3 linked regions of the Variovorax paradoxus EPS genome follow. The protein of the gene in region 1 interacts with the protein of each later gene in a pairwise test. Links are inferred from orthologs where the notes say so. Each region holds a gene or a part of one and is shown in the gene's direction. Other genes may lie near its edges. The genes, in order: VARPA_RS14105, dnaE and cyoB.

Region 1 (3,147 bases):
GTCGAATTGCTGGCCAGAATTGCGGCCAAATCCTGAGACCCGGCAATTCGATAGATTGCGAAGGCATAATGAATTCCGCAATAAGACGGAATTTGATATGAATCTGCACCAATTCAAGTTTGTTCAGGAAGCCGTGCGGCGCAACCTGAACCTCACCGAGGCCGCCAAGGCGCTCCACACCTCGCAGCCTGGCGTTTCCAAGGCCATCATCGAACTCGAAGAAGAGCTGGGCGTCGAAATCTTTGCGCGCCACGGCAAGCGCCTCAAACGCGTGACCGAGCCGGGCCAGCACGTCATTGCCAGCATCGAATTGATCATGCGCGAGGTGGGCAACCTTAAGCGCATCGGCGAGCAGTTCAGCGCGCAGGACAGCGGCACCCTCTCCATCGCCACCACCCACACCCAGGCGCGCTACGTGCTGCCGGTGCCCGTGGCCAACCTGCGCGAGGCTTATCCGAAGGTCAACGTGAGCCTGCACCAGGGCTCGCCCGATCAGGTCGCGCGCATGGTGATCGACGAGATCGCCGAGATCGGCATCGCCACCGAATCGCTGGACGGCTACGCCGAACTCGTGACCCTGCCCTGCTACGAATGGCAGCACGTGCTGGTGCTGCCCAAGGACCATCCGCTGGCCGCCAAGGAGCGCATTTCGCTCGAGGACCTGGCGCTCGAGCCGATCATCACCTACCACCCGTCGTTCACCGGCCGCACGCGCATCGACCACGCCTTCGCGCAGAAGAAGCTCACGCCGCGCATCGCGCTCGAAGCCATCGACTCCGACGTGATCAAGACCTACGTGCGCCTCGGCCTGGGCGTGGGCATCGTGGCCGAGATGGCGGTGCGCGACGAGTCGAATGCCGATCTCGTGGTGCGCCCGATGGGCCATGTGTTCGGCCAGAATATTGCCCGTGTCGCGTTCAAGCGCAGCGCGTATCTGCGCAACTTCGTCTTCAAGTTCGCCGAACTGCTGTCCGACCGGCTCGACCGCAACCTGATCGCCAAGGCCCTGAGCGGCCATCAACAAGACTACGAGCTATGAGCACTGTGCTTTCCCCACGCACGCCCGAAATCACGACCAAGCTGCCGGCAGTCGGCACCACCATCTTCACCGTCATGTCGGCGCTGGCCGCCGAGAAGAACGCGGTCAACCTCGGGCAGGGATTTCCGGATTTCCACTGCGATCCGAAGCTGCTCGAAGACGTGACGGCCGCCATGGCCGCGGGCCACAACCAGTACCCGCCGATGCCGGGTATTCCGGCGCTGCGCGATGCCATCGCCGCCAAGATTTCCGCGCTCTACGGCCATAGCTACAACGCTGGCACCGAGATCACCGTCACCGCAGGCGCGACGCAGGCCATCATCACCGCCATCCTGGCTATCGTGCGGCCGGGCGACGAGGTGATCGTGCTGGAGCCCTGCTACGACAGCTACGTGCCCAACATCGATCTGGCCGGCGGCAGCGTGGTGCGTGTGCCGCTCGTGCCCGGCACCTTCCGCCCCGACTTCGACAAGATTGCAGCGGCGATGAGCCCGCGCACCCGAGCGATCATCATCAACACGCCGCACAACCCGAGCGCGACGGTCTGGACCGAGGCCGAGATGCGCAAGCTCGAGGAACTGCTCGCTCCGACCGATGTGTTCGTGATTGCCGACGAGGTCTACGAGCACATGGTGTTCGATGCCGCGCGCCACGAAAGCGTGGCCCGCTTTCCGGGCCTGGCGGCGCGCAGCTTCATCGTCAGCAGCTTCGGCAAGACCTACCACGTGACCGGCTGGAAGGTCGGCTACGTGGCCGCGCCCGCCCCGCTGATGGCCGAGTTCCGCAAGGTGCACCAGTTCAACGTGTTCACCGTCAACACGCCGATGCAGCATGCGCTCGCGCAGTACATGGCCGAGCCGAAGCCGTATCTCGAACTGCCGGCGTTCTACCAGCGCAAGCGCGATCTCTTCGCCGCGGGCCTGGCAGAGAAGACGCGCTTCAAGCTACTGCGCAGCGAAGGCAGCTACTTCCAGTGCGTGGACATCTCGGCCGTGAGCGATCTCTCCGAGGCCGACTTCTGCCTGTGGCTCACCCGCGAGATCGGCGTTGCGGCGATTCCGCTGTCCGCGTTCTACGGCAACGGCTTCGACCAGCGCGTGGTGCGCTTCTGTTTCGCCAAGAAGGACGAGACGCTCGTCGCCGCGCTGGACCGGCTCGCGAAGCTCTGACAGCGGACACGAGGATCCAGGCGCCGCGATGACGATGAACCGGCCCCGTTGGATCCTGCTGGCGCTGGGCCTCTCGTTCTTCATCGTTGGCGTGGCCGACGCCTTCATGCCGCCGCTGCGCGGCAAGGGCTACAGCGCACTCGACGTGGCGCATGCGGTCCTGATTTCTGCGCTCTGCTACACGTGGTGCCGCGCCGAGGGCCTCGCGCGCGGCGTGATCCCGCCCGGTCGCTCGGCGCTGCTCGCGGGCATGTTTCCGCTGCTGGGCATTCCGGTCTATTTCTTTCGCACCCGCCCCTGGCGGCGAGCGCTGGTGTCCACGCTGTGGGCGGTGGGTTTCCTGGCGATGGGCCTCGTGCTGGCCGCTGTTGGCACCCTGTTGAGCGAGCTGGTGCGAAGCTGAAAAGCACCTCCAATGAACTCCGCCCGCATCATCAAATTCGTCTTCGGCCTCGTCGGCGTGCTGATGCTCGTCGGCGCCGGGCTGCTGTACCAGAACACCACGAAGTTCATCGCTTCGGCCAGCCGGGCGCAAGGCGAGGTGATCGACTTGCTGCGCGTGGAGAGTTCGCGCCGCAACAGCTCGGACACATGGCGCCCGATGGTGCACTTCAAGCTGCCGTCCGGCGAAATCATCGAGTTCACGCCATCGAGCAGCAGCAGCCCGCCCGCCTACGACAAGGGAGAGATCGTGGAGGTGTTCTTCAATCCCGCCGATCCGAAGGACGCCCGGCTGAATGGCTTCTTCGATCTCTGGGGCGGCGCTGCCATCGTCGGCGGGCTGGGCGCCGTGTTCCTGGCATTCGCCATCGGCATGCACTTCCTGCTCTCCGACGAAGCAAGCGCCAAGCGCCGACGCCTACGGTAGGACAGCCCTGACCGCCGAAGGGGCGGCTCTCCGGCGCCTCGCGCGCCCCGGGACGATGAGCATCAAGGCTC
Region 2 (4,172 bases), 790 kb from region 1 along the record:
CCGGCTGGATGGCGGGATGGTCCATGCGGATGATCTCGCGCTTGAGCTTCACCAGCATGCGCCGGAATGGCTGCGTTTCGGACCAGCTTTCCTTGGTCTCCAGGTCGGCGAAGCGGGCATCGGCGCGCAGGTCGGCAAGGAAGGTGTGGATGGCGTCGGCAGTGCCCGCCAGAAACAGGTTGATACCTTCGGGCGCCAGCAGGATGGTGCCCATGAGGCCCAGCGCCTGGGTGCGGGCGCGCAGGTCTTCACGCAGCTCGGGGCTGTCGTGGATGGCCACGAATTTGTAGGCCGCGATGTTCAGGATCTCTTGCACGGGGCGCGATTCTAGGTGGCGCCGCCGGGCCGGATGCGGGCCGCCGCGGTCTTTCCCTTGCCGGCGGGGCGATTTAGGGATTGCCAACCCACATCGTGAAGGTGCCGGTTTCTACAATGGCGGGATGTTTGTTCACCTGCGCCTGCACACCGAATTTTCCGTCGTCGACGGCACCAACCGGATCGACGAAGTCATCAAGGCCGCCGCTGCCGACAAGCAGCCCGCATTGGCCATCACCGACCTGAACAACCTGTTCGGGGCGGTCAAGTTCTACAAGCAGGGGCGGGGCAAGGGCGTCAAGCCCGTCATCGGCGCTGAAATCTTCATCGAGGGGCTGGGCAAGGAGCCCGGCGTTCTCACCCGCCTCGTGCTGCTGGTGCAGAACATGGAGGGCTACCTGAGCCTGTCCGAACTGCTGGCACGCGCCTGGACGCAGAACGTGGGCCGCGGCCAGTCGCAGGCGGCCTGCAAGCTCGAATGGCTCGAAGAGCTTTCGGGTGGGCTGATCGCGCTGTCCGGCGCGCAGGCGGGGCCGTTGGGCGTGCCGCTGCTGCAGGGCCAGGGCGAGCGCGCGGCCGAGCTGGCGCTGAAGCTGGCGGGCATGTTCCCGCACCGCTTCTACATCGAACTGCAGCGCGCGGGCCGTCCCGAAGACGAGCCGCATGTCATCGCCGCCGTGAAGCTCGCGGCCCGGCTGAAGCTGCCGGTGGTCGCCACGCACCCGGTGCAGTTCGCTGAACGGCAGGACTACGAAGCGCACGAGGCGCGCGTCTGCATTTCCGAAGGCGAAATCCTCGGCAACCCGCGCCGCGTGCGCAAGTTCACCGAAGAGCAGTACTTCAAGTCGACCGCCGAGATGCAGGCGCTGTTCGCCGACGTGCCGAGTGCGCTGGCCAACACGGTGGAAATCGCCAAGCGCTGCAACCTGACGCTGGTGCTCGGCAAGCCGCAACTGCCCGACTTCCCCACGCCCTTCGTCAGCGAAGGCGTGCGCATGCCGATCGACGACTTCTTCCGGCAAGAGTCGTTCGAAGGGCTGGAGGTGCGCCTCGCGCATCTCTACCCCGACGCAGCCAAGCGCGATGCCGAGCGGCCGCGCTATGTGGAGCGCCTGGAGTTCGAGATCAACACGATCCTGAACATGGGCTTCCCCGGCTACTTCCTGATCGTGGGCGACTTCATCAAGTGGGCCAAGGAAAACGGCTGCCCCGTGGGCCCGGGCCGGGGCTCGGGTGCGGGCTCGCTCGTGGCCTATGCGCTGAAGATCACCGACCTCGACCCGCTCGAATACAAGCTGCTGTTCGAACGTTTCCTGAACCCCGAACGCGTCTCGATGCCCGACTTCGACATCGACTTCTGCCAGGGCAACCGCGACCGCGTGATCGACTACGTGAAGGACAAGTACGGCCGCAATGCCGTGAGCCAGATCGCCACCTTCGGCACGATGGCCGCGCGCGCCGCCATCCGCGACGTGGGCCGCGTGCTGGACATGAGCTACATGTTCTGCGACGGCATCAGCAAGCTGATTCCGAACAAGCCGGGCATGTCTGTCACGCTGCAGTACCCGCCCGAGAAAAAGATCGAGGGCGACAAGAACAACTACGCCATCGAGATGGAGCCGCAGCTCGCGCAGCGCATCGAGAAGGAAGAAGAAGTGCGCATGCTGGTGGAGCTCGCGCAGAAGCTCGAAGGCATGACCCGCAACATCGGCATGCACGCCGGCGGCGTGCTCATTGCGCCGGGCAAGCTCACCGATTTCTGCCCGCTCTACCAGCAGCCGGGCAGCGACTCGGCCGTGAGCCAGTACGACAAGGACGACGTCGAAGCCATCGGCCTCGTGAAGTTCGACTTCTTGGGCCTGGCCACGCTCACCATCCTGGAGATCGCCAAGGACTTCATCGTCGCGCGCCACAAGGGCCAGGAGAACTTCGCGTTCGAGAACATTCCGCTGAAGGACGCGGCCACCTACCGGCTCTTCTCCGAAGGCAAGACGGAAGCGGTGTTCCAGTTCGAATCGCGCGGCATGCAGGGCATGCTGAAGGACGCGCGGCCCACGCGCCTGGAAGACCTGATCGCGCTGAACGCGCTGTACCGTCCGGGTCCGATGGACCTGATTCCCAGCTTCGTGGCGCGCAAGCACGGCCGCGAAGAGGTCGAGTACCCGCATCCGGCCGTGGCCGAGATGCTCTCGGAGACCTACGGGATCATGGTCTACCAGGAGCAGGTGATGCAGACCGCGCAGATCCTGGGCGGCTACTCGCTCGGCGGCGCCGACTTGCTGCGCCGCGCGATGGGCAAGAAGAAGCTCGAGGAGATGGCCGAGCACCGCGAGAAATTCCGCGCGGGCGCCCTCGCCACGCACGGCATCCCGCAGGACAAGGCCGACGAAATCTTCGACTTGATGGAGAAGTTCGCGGGCTACGGCTTCAACAAGTCCCACGCCGCCGCGTACTCGCTGCTCGCGTATCACACGGGCTGGCTCAAGGTCCACTACACGGCCGAATTCTTCTGCGCCAACATGACCGTGGAAATGGACGACACGGACAAGCTCAAGCTCCTGTTCGAAGACGCCCAGAAGAACTTCGGCATCACCTTCGAGCCGCCGGACGTGAACCGCGGCAACTACCGCTTCGAGCCGGTCACCGACAAGGTGATCCGCTACGGCCTCGGCGCCGTCAAGGGCACGGGCCAGCTCGCGGTCGAGGCGGTGGTGCGGGCGCGCGAAGAGGGCGGGCCGTTCAAGAGCCTGTTCGATTTCTGCGTGCGCATCGACCGCCAGCGCATCAACAAGCGCACGGTCGAGGCGCTCATCAAGGCTGGCGCGTTCGATGCGATCCAGCAGAACCGCGCAGCGTTGATCGCCTCGGTGGACCGCGCCTTCGAATTCGCCAGCGCGACGGCCGCCAATGCCGCGCAGGTCGACATCTTCGGGGATGCGGAGCACGGCTCGGCCACGGCCGAACCTGATCTGGTCGATGCCACACCGTGGGGCGTGAAGGAGCGGCTGACGCTCGAAAAAACCGCCATTGGCTTCTACCTCTCGGGCCACCTGTTCGACGAGGTCTCGCACGAGGTGCGGCGCTTCTGCAAGCGCGAGATTGGCGACCTGCTCGACAGCCGCGACCAGCAGGTCATCGCGGGCATCGTGAGCGACTTCCGCGTGATCAACGGCCAGCGCGGGCGGCTCGCGATCTTCAAGCTCGACGACAAGTCGGAGTCCATCGACGCGACGGCCGACGAGGCGCTCATCAACGCCAACCGCAACACGCTGAAGGACGACGAGCTCGTCATCGTGAGCGGCCGGCTGCAACCCGCGCGCGGCGGTTTCGAGGCGCGCTTCCAGGTGCAGCAGGTGTGGGACCTCGCCACGGCGCGCTGCCGCTTCGGCAAGTTCCTGCGCGTGGCGGTGAACGGCAAGGCGCCGGACATCGCGCGGCTGGTGAAGGACTTTCCGCCGCGCACCGAGCAGACGGAAGTCGGTGACCTGGTGCAGGGCCTGCCGGTGCGCCTGTCGATGGCGCGCGGCGGCGCACAGGTCGAATTGCAGCTGGGCGAGCGCGCCAAGTTCTTCCCGACCGATGCCGCGCTCGCGAGCTGGACGGCGCAGGCGGAGGCGGGCAAGGCGCTGATCGTCTACGAGTGAATGGCCCCTGGGTTTCGAGGGTCGTGGAACATTTGGGCGCCTCTGGCGTCCATCTGTTTCTTCACAACCAAGCCGTTCAAGGAGGAACGATTGCCATGACCCAGATTGAGACCAAGACCACGAAGAGCACCCAGACCCTGAAGACCGCCGCGCTCGCGCTCGGCATGTCGCTGGCGATGTCCACCGCCTTCGCCCAGTACGCCGGCCCGAGCA
Region 3 (3,147 bases), 2.1 Mb from region 1 along the record:
CTGGTGGTCGAAGTGGTGGCGCTCGACTGGAAGTGGCTCTTCATCTACCCCGAGCAGGGCATCGCCACGGTCAATGAACTGGCCGCGCCGGTGGACGTGCCGATCAGCTTCAAGATCACCGCCTCCTCGGTGATGAACTCCTTCTTCATCCCCGCGCTGGCCGGCCAGATCTACGCCATGCCGGGCATGGAAACCAAGCTGCACGCGGTGATCAACAAGCCGGGCGAATTCGAAGGCTTCTCGGCCAACTACAGCGGCGCGGGCTTCTCGGGCATGCGCTTCAAGTTCCACGGCCTGAACAAGGACGACTTCGACCAGTGGGTTGCCAAGGTCAAGGCCGGCAAGGAAGGCGAGCTCACCCGCGAGGGCTACACGAAGCTCGAAGTGCCCAGCGAGCGCGAGCCCGTGCGTCACTACGCCAGCGTCGACGCCGACCTGTACAACGCCATCCTCAACCGCTGTGTCGACCGCAACAAGATGTGCATGAGCCAGATGATGGCCATCGACGCCGACGGCGGCCTGGGCAAGCCCGGCGCCTTCAACGTCGCCACCATGCAGAGCTGGCAACCCGACACCCTCAACTCGCCCAAGCGTAAATACGTCACGGCGATGTGCACCACCGAAGAATGACGATGCTTGCGAACCTTGACCTGACGAAGCTCGTCTTCGGCCGCCTCACGTGGGAGGCGATTCCCTACCACGAGCCCATCCTGCTCGCGACCTTCGCGGCCGTGGTGCTGGGCGGCCTGGCCCTCCTGGGCGCGCTCACCTACTTCAAGGTGTGGGGCGTGCTGTGGCGCGACTGGATCACCAGCATCGACCACAAGAAGATCGGCATCATGTACATCATCCTCGGGCTGGTGATGCTGCTGCGCGGCTTTGCCGACGCGATCATGATGCGGGCCCAGCAGGCCTTCGCCTTCGGCGACAACGCGGGCTTCCTGCCGCCGCACCACTACGACCAGATCTTCACCGCCCACGGCGTGATCATGATCTTCTTCGTGGCGATGCCGCTGGTCACGGGCCTCATGAACTTCGTGGTGCCGCTGCAGATCGGCGCGCGCGACGTGGCCTTCCCGTTCCTGAACAACTTCAGCTTCTGGATGACCACCTTCGGCGCCGGCCTCGTGATGGCGTCGCTGTTCGTCGGCGAGTTCGCCAAGACGGGCTGGCTCGCGTATCCGCCGCTGTCGGGCATTCTCTTCAGCCCCGACGTGGGGGTCGACTACTACATATGGTCGTTGCAGATAGCGGGGGTAGGTACCTTGCTATCCGGCGTGAACCTGCTGGCCACCATCGTGAAGATGCGCGCGCCCGGCATGACCATGATGAAGATGCCCGTCTTCACCTGGACCGCCCTGTGCACCAACGTGCTGATCGTGGCTGCCTTCCCGGTGCTGACCGCTGTGCTGGCCCTGCTGTCGCTCGACCGCTACGTCGGCACCAACTTCTTCACGAACGACCTGGGCGGCAACGCCATGATGTACGTGAACCTGATCTGGATCTGGGGCCACCCCGAGGTGTACATCCTGATCCTGCCGGCCTTCGGCATCTTCTCGGAAGTGGTCTCCACCTTCTCGGGCAAGCGCCTCTTCGGCTACGCCTCGATGGTGTATGCCACGGTCGTGATCACGATCCTCTCGTACCTCGTGTGGCTGCATCACTTCTTCACCATGGGCTCCGGCGCCAGCGTGAATTCGTTCTTCGGCATCACGACGATGATCATCTCGATCCCGACGGGCGCGAAGATCTTCAACTGGCTCTTCACCATGTACCGCGGCCGCATCCGCTACGAGCTGCCGATGATGTGGACCATCGGCTTCATGATCACCTTCGTGATCGGCGGCATGACGGGCGTGCTGCTGGCCGTTCCCCCGGCCGACTTCGTCCTGCACAACAGCCTGTTCCTCATTGCCCACTTCCACAACGTGATCATCGGCGGCGTGCTGTTCGGCATGCTGGCGGGCATCACCTACTGGTTCCCGAAGGCCTTCGGCTACAAGCTCGATCCGTTCTGGGGCAAGTGCTCGTTCTGGTTCTGGATCATCGGCTTCTGGTTCGCCTTCATGCCGCTGTACATCCTGGGCCTGATGGGCGTCACCCGCCGCATGAGCCACTTCCAGGACATGTCGCTGCAGATCTGGTTCCAGATCGCCGCCTTCGGCGCCGTGCTGATCGCGCTGGGCATCGCCTCCTTCATCATCCAGCTGGTGGTGAGCTACATCCGCCGCGATTCGCTCCGCGACACCACGGGCGACCCGTGGAACGGCCGCACGCTCGAATGGTCGACCTCCTCGCCGCCGCCGGCCTACAACTTCGCGTTCACGCCGCGCATCCATGACAACGATGCCTGGACCGACATGAAGCGCCGCGGCTACGAGCGTCCGCTCGAGGGCTTCACCCCGATCCACATGCCCAAGAACACCAGCGCCGGCTTCATCATCGCGGCCCTGGCAGCGGTCTGCGGCTTCGCGTTGATCTGGCAGATGTGGCTCGTGGCGGGCATCGGCTTCGTCGCCATGCTGGCCGCCGTGATCATCCATACCTTCAACTACAAGCGCGACTACTACATCCCCGCGGAAGACGTCGTTCGCACCGAGGGCGAACGCACGCGCCTCCTGGGCGTTTCGGGAGTCTCGGGAGCCGCCCATGTCTGATACCACCGCCCTGCATCACCCGGGGTCTTCGCACCCCCACAGCGACCAGACGGGCAAGCCGCCCGTGTTCGAGCTGTTCCACGTCGGCAACGACCATCACCCGGAAAACGGCACGCTGCTCGGCTTCTGGCTCTACCTGATGAGCGACTGCCTCATCTTCGCGTGCCTGTTCGCGGTGTACGGCGTGCTGGGCCGCAGCTACGCGGCCGGCCCCTCGGGCGCTGATTTGTTCGACCTGCCGCTGGTGGCGATCAACACCTCGCTGCTGTTGCTGTCGTCGATCACCTACGGCTTCGCGATGCTCGAGATGCAGAAGAAGCGCATGGGCGGCGTGCTCGTGTGGCTGGCCATCACGGGCCTCCTGGGCGCGGGCTTCATCGGCCTCGAACTCTACGAATTCGCGCACCTGTTGCACGAAGGCGCGGGCCCGCAGCGCAGCGCTTTCCTGTCGTCGTTCTTCGCACTGGTCGGCACCCACGGCCTGCACGTG

What was found.
Region 2: the proteins of VARPA_RS14105 (region 1) and dnaE interact in binary tests that used the Escherichia coli proteins (3 or more experiments, as listed by UniProt). The link is inferred for Variovorax paradoxus EPS from one-to-one orthologs.
Region 3: the proteins of VARPA_RS14105 (region 1) and cyoB interact in binary tests that used the Escherichia coli proteins (3 or more experiments, as listed by UniProt). The link is inferred for Variovorax paradoxus EPS from one-to-one orthologs.

Annotation. Positions count from the first base shown.
Region 1 is NC_014931.1:3,029,948-3,033,094, reverse strand. Bases 123-3,121 are described here. They hold VARPA_RS14105 (pyridoxal phosphate-dependent aminotransferase), read left to right. Parts: upstream 123-1,035; coding sequence 1,036-2,208; downstream 2,209-3,121. Other genes in these bases: VARPA_RS14095 (DUF3592 domain-containing protein), read left to right, coding at 2,624-3,076; VARPA_RS14100 (rard protein), read left to right, coding at 2,243-2,611; VARPA_RS14110 (CysB family HTH-type transcriptional regulator), read left to right, coding at 123-1,039. In the rest of the region: VARPA_RS14115 (sirohydrochlorin chelatase), read left to right, coding at 1-36; more of VARPA_RS14110, read left to right, coding at 98-122. UniProt on the Escherichia coli protein: Shows aminotransferase activity with methionine and histidine as substrates, and to a lesser extent also with phenylalanine.
Region 2 is NC_014931.1:3,820,657-3,824,828, reverse strand. The notes cover bases 136-4,159. They hold dnaE (DNA polymerase III subunit alpha), read left to right. Parts: upstream 136-440; coding sequence 441-3,959; downstream 3,960-4,159. Other genes in these bases: VARPA_RS17660 (YgiW/YdeI family stress tolerance OB fold protein), read left to right, coding at 4,055-4,159; VARPA_RS17670 (sulfurtransferase), read right to left, coding at 136-316. Outside these bases: more of VARPA_RS17670, read right to left, coding at 1-135; more of VARPA_RS17660, read left to right, coding at 4,160-4,172. UniProt on the Escherichia coli protein: DNA polymerase III is a complex, multichain enzyme responsible for most of the replicative synthesis in bacteria. This DNA polymerase also exhibits 3' to 5' exonuclease activity. The alpha chain is the DNA polymerase catalytic subunit.
Region 3 is NC_014931.1:5,135,068-5,138,214, forward strand. The notes cover bases 143-3,141. They hold cyoB (cytochrome o ubiquinol oxidase subunit I), read left to right. Parts: upstream 143-626; coding sequence 627-2,657; downstream 2,658-3,141. Other genes in these bases: cyoA (ubiquinol oxidase subunit II), read left to right, coding at 143-630; cyoC (cytochrome o ubiquinol oxidase subunit III), read left to right, coding at 2,650-3,141. In the rest of the region: more of cyoA, read left to right, coding at 1-142; more of cyoC, read left to right, coding at 3,142-3,147. UniProt on the Escherichia coli protein: Cytochrome bo(3) ubiquinol oxidase is the terminal enzyme in the aerobic respiratory chain of E.coli that predominates when cells are grown at high aeration.